Regions from separate parts of the Streptomyces vastus genome, predicted to be linked through region 2. Evidence: riboswitches for the same ligand, from Rfam matches in the RefSeq annotation. Region 2 holds a riboswitch; the other holds the start of a gene.
What was found. A riboswitch is a leader RNA that binds a small molecule or an ion and turns the genes downstream of it on or off. The one in region 2 is predicted to bind cobalamin.

Region 1 (2,194 bases), on a different contig from region 2:
GGCCGGCCCGCGGTGACGGGCCGCCGCCTGCCCCTCCGACTGTCAGCCGCCGAGCGTCCGGCCCACCCGTACGTTCCAGCGTCCGGCCCGCCCGCTGAGCTCCGTCGCGGTGAGCGGCGGTACGTCGATCCGCCAGAACGCCGCCTCCGGGGCGCCGAGCGCCCGTACCACCGCGGCCCGTACGATCTCCGGCTCGACGACGGCGAGGGTCCGGCCCTCGAACTGCCCAGCCACATCGAGCCACTTGGCGACCCGGTCGCACAACCCGCGTACGGATTCACCGCCGTGCGGTGCGTACGACGGATCCGCCAGCCAGCGTGCGACCGCCTCCGGTTCCCCGGCGCTCACCTCGGCCAGGCTCGCGCCGCGCCAGCGGCCGACGTCCAGTCCCGCCAACCCGGGCTCGTCCGCGGCGTCGAGACCGAGCGCGGCGGCCGTCTCGCGACAGCGCACGCCGGGGGAGACCAGGGCCCGGTCCACAGCGGGCAACGAACCCTCGGCCGCCTCCGCGAGCCGCAGCCCGGCGGCATCGAGGGAGCATCCGTCGTCGAAACGCGCCTCCCGCAAGGCAGCACTGATCGCTGGTGAGATCAACATCACTCGGCTGGTCATCGGCCCACTCTCGTACTCAAACGCCCGCTCAAAGCCCTTGCCCGCACCGGGAATTGGCGCGTGACCAGGGCAACGGCGCACGCTCCGGCACCGCGTGCGCCCTTGGCCGCCTCCCCGCTTCGCGATACGGTCTCGTCGATATTGACGACGGTTCGACGGAAGCCGGTGAGAATCCGGCACGGTCGCGCCACTGTAAGCCCGTACTGACCGCCACCCGCCAGGGGCGGTTCAGGCCGGGTAAGTCAGACCCGTGGCCGTCGTCCTGTGCACCACCAAGACGGGACGCGAGTTCCCCAGGAGGTCCTGCCACATGGCGCAGTCCATCGCTCAGCCGAGCGCAACCAACCCCGCCGCACCGGCCGCCGTGCCGGCCAAGCTGCCGATCGGCGCGATCGCCCCCTGGGCGGTCTTCTTCGGCATCCTGATGCTGGTCCTGCTCTACTTCGTCGGCGCCGAGCAGGGAGCCACCTCCCTGCTCTCCGGTGAAGGCGTGCACGAGTGGGTGCACGACGCCCGCCATCTGCTCGGCTTCCCCTGCCACTGACGGCGACGAGGAAGCGTACGAGCACATGGACTCAGCAACCGTCAGAAACCTCCTGGTGCGTGGCATGCTCGCGGGACTCGCCGCGGGCCTGCTCGCCCTGGTCGTCGCCTACTTCCTCGGCGAACCACGCGTCGACGAGGCCATCGCCTTCGAGGAGGCACACGCCCACGAGCACGGCGGCGAGGAACTCGTCAGCCGCACCATGCAGTCCACCGCAGGCCTGAGCACCGGCGTCCTCGTCTACGGCGTCGCGTTCGGCGGCATCGCCGCCCTCGCGTACTGCTTCGCACTCGGCAGGATCGGCCGCTTCGGGCCGCGTGCGAGCGCGCTGCTGCTGTCGACCGCGGGCCTGCTCGCCGTCTACGTCGTGCCGTTCCTGAAGTACCCCGCCAACCCGCCGGCCGTCGGCAACCCCGACACCCTCAACCAGCGGACCACGCTGTACTTCCTGATGGTCGTGCTCAGCGTGCTGCTGGCCGTCGGCACGGTAATCCTCGGCAAGCGCCTCGCGCCACGCCTGGGCAACTGGAACGCCACCCTCTCCGCGGGAGCCTTCTTCGTCCTCGTCGTCGGTCTGGCTTACGCGCTCCTGCCGTCCTTCAACAACGTCCCCGAGGGCTTCCCCGGCACCCTGCTGTGGCAGTACCGGCTGGCCGCCCTCGCGATCCAGGTGACGCTGTGGACGGCGTACGGCCTGCTATTCGGGTACCTCGCGGAGCGCATACTGGCTCCGCGTACGGCTGCCGCCCGGCGGGGGAGCGCCACACAGGCAACTCCCGTACCGCAGTGAGCAGTTGAGTCAAGAGATGGGCCCCCGGACAACCGGGGGCCTTTCCTTGTGCCATCCACTGTCACCCACTCCTGCGTGTTCCCAATTTCTGGAACACGTTCTACGGTGTGCGCCGTCAGGATCGGGCGGCCGGAGCAGCAGGCCAGTGGGAGCCCCGTGGGAGCCAGGAGGCGCCGTGCATCTCGAATACACGCCGGAGCAGCAGGAGTTGCGCACCGAACTGCGCGCCTACTTCACCGAGTTGGTAC
Region 2 (2,194 bases):
CGGAGTGCCAGGTCTCCAGGTAGACGGCCGCGGCACCCTTGCGCCGGCCACCCTGGTTCACGGCGGCGACCGAGGCGTCGAGGGTCTTCAGGAACGGCACGATGCCGTTGGAGTGCCCGTTCGTACCGCGGATCAGCGCACCGCGGGAACGGATCCGGGAGTACGCGACGCCGATGCCGCCCGCGTGCTTCGAGAGCCGGGCGACCTGGTGGTAGCGCTCGTAGATGGAGTCCAGCTCGTCCTTCGGGGAGTCGAGGAGGTAGCAGGACGACATCTGGGGGTGCCGCGTACCGGAGTTGAACAGGGTGGGGGAGGAGGGCAGGTAGTCGAGGCGGCTCATCAGCCGGTAGAGCGCGGCGACTTCGTCCACGGAACGGGTGGTGTCGTCATCGGCCAGTCCGCTCGCCACGCGCAGCAAAAAGTGCTGGGGCGTTTCGATGACGTACCGGGTGATCGGGTGTCGCAACAGGTACCGGCTGTGGAGCGTACGCAGCCCGAAGTACCCGAAGCGGTCGTTGCCTTCGGGGTCGATGAGGCTGTCGAGGCGAGCCGCATGGATCCGTGCGAACTCGGCTGTGCGGTCGGCGATCAGGCCCTCGCGGTGCCCTGCCGCGACCGACTCGGAGAATGACCGCACGTCCTGCGAGGCGGCCTCGGCCGCGATGCTGATGTTCAGCAGCCGGGCGGCCAGCTTCGAATAGGCGGGGTCCTCGGAGATCAGGCCCGCGGCCGCCTCGGTGGCCAGCTCGCGCAGCTCCGCCCCGTCCGCATGGGCGGACCGGCCGCGCAGCGCAGCGGCAGCGACCCGGCCGGGGTCGGTGTCGGGGAGATCGGCGGTGAGGTCGGTCAGGGTCCGCAGCAACGCGGTCCCTGGTGTGTCGGTCTCGGCCTCGGCCCTGTCCTGCTGGTCCTGTGTCGCTTTCGCTGAGACCGGATCGGCCGGCGCGATGGTCACGTGGGGCTCTCCCTCGCTCGGTAAGGGGCCTGCGGGGAGAGGGTGGTTCGGGGTACACGGGCGTACGCGCTCTGCGGCAGCGGGACGCCGCGTCCACCGGCCCACTCCGCGAGGCCCGGACGTCATGGTCGCCCGGGCCGGATCGGCCTGGGCGCGCTGTCGGCAGGTCCTCGGACTGACGCTCGCGCACGCCCCGTCCCGAGGACGGACATGCACAAGTACACCGTTGCGGGACAGTTCCGGATTCGCACCGGATTCCCCTGCGGCGACAGCGAGCATGAGCATACATCTTGTGTTGGGCTTGGGAAGCGCACCCCACATGTTGTGTTGCGTGGTGGGCTCAGGCTGAAGAGCCGCGTGAACAGTGACGGCCTCTACAGCTCCAACTCGTAGGTCAGCAGTCTGATGTCGTCGAGGTGCGGGATCGGGTTCCAGTCGCGTTCCGGAGTGCGGGTGAAGCCGAGACGTTCGTAGATGCGATGGGCTGAGTGCATGGTGCGCTGCGTCGACAGGACGATGCGTACGCAGCCTTCGGTGGCCCGTGCGCGATCTGTGCAGGCGCGTACGAGCGCCTCTCCGACACCCCGGCCGCGGGCCTCCGGGGCGACGGCGAGCATCCGTATCTCGGCCTCACCGGGTTCCGCGATGTCGGCCATCGGTCCGCCGGAGGGTACGAACGTCACGCCGCCCAGCACGCGGTCGTGCTCGACGGCGACCAGCACCACGGCCGCGGCGGCCCGCTTGCCGACGTCTCGCAGCTCGCCCAGGTACTCGTCGCTTTCTCCGAAGTCGAGCAGGCCGTCCCCGAGATAGGCCTGTGCGGTGATCTCACCGAGGGTCTCGTACTCCTCCGGGGCTGCCCGCCTGATCGCGATGTCCATGCGGTGCAGTGTGCATCAGGTGTACGACAACGGCCCTGCGGTTTTCCCCGTACTGGATCTCAGCACGGGGGCCTCAGCCCACCCCTGGCCATTGCGGCAGCGTAGCCACGAAGTCCTTCACGAAGTCACGGGGTCCCGGGCCGAGGGCGACGCGGCCCGTGACGGCCCTGCGGGAGGTGAGGACGGGGGAGTCTGCGTAGTAGACCTGCTGTGCGGCTGAGGGGATGAACACGGTCTTGCCGCGGGTCAGTTCGCTCGCGGACTCGACGATGACCGCGCCCTCCGCGACGGTGATGAACGACTCGTCCGCGCACACGCCCACCGCGAGCGGATCGTGCAGCGGGCAGGCGTCGCCCCC

Region 1: it holds a riboswitch for cobalamin, as region 2 does, so the genes downstream of both, ABD357_RS15175 (CbtB domain-containing protein) here and ABD357_RS11750 (ribonucleoside-diphosphate reductase subunit alpha) in region 2, are expected to answer to the same signal.

The regions. Positions count from the first base shown of each region.
Region 1 is NZ_BAAASJ010000031.1:170,490-172,683, forward strand. It holds gene ABD357_RS15170 (histidine phosphatase family protein) at 43-612, opposite strand; cobalamin riboswitch at 723-885, shown strand; gene ABD357_RS15175 (CbtB domain-containing protein) at 923-1,156, shown strand; gene ABD357_RS15180 (CbtA family protein) at 1,182-1,946, shown strand; gene ABD357_RS15185 (acyl-CoA dehydrogenase family protein) at 2,122-2,194, shown strand, end outside.
Region 2 is NZ_BAAASJ010000026.1:23,658-25,851, forward strand. It holds gene ABD357_RS11750 (ribonucleoside-diphosphate reductase subunit alpha) at 1-955, opposite strand, end outside; cobalamin riboswitch at 1,100-1,240, opposite strand; gene ABD357_RS11755 (GNAT family N-acetyltransferase) at 1,330-1,836, opposite strand; gene ABD357_RS11760 (nucleoside hydrolase) at 1,910-2,194, opposite strand, start outside.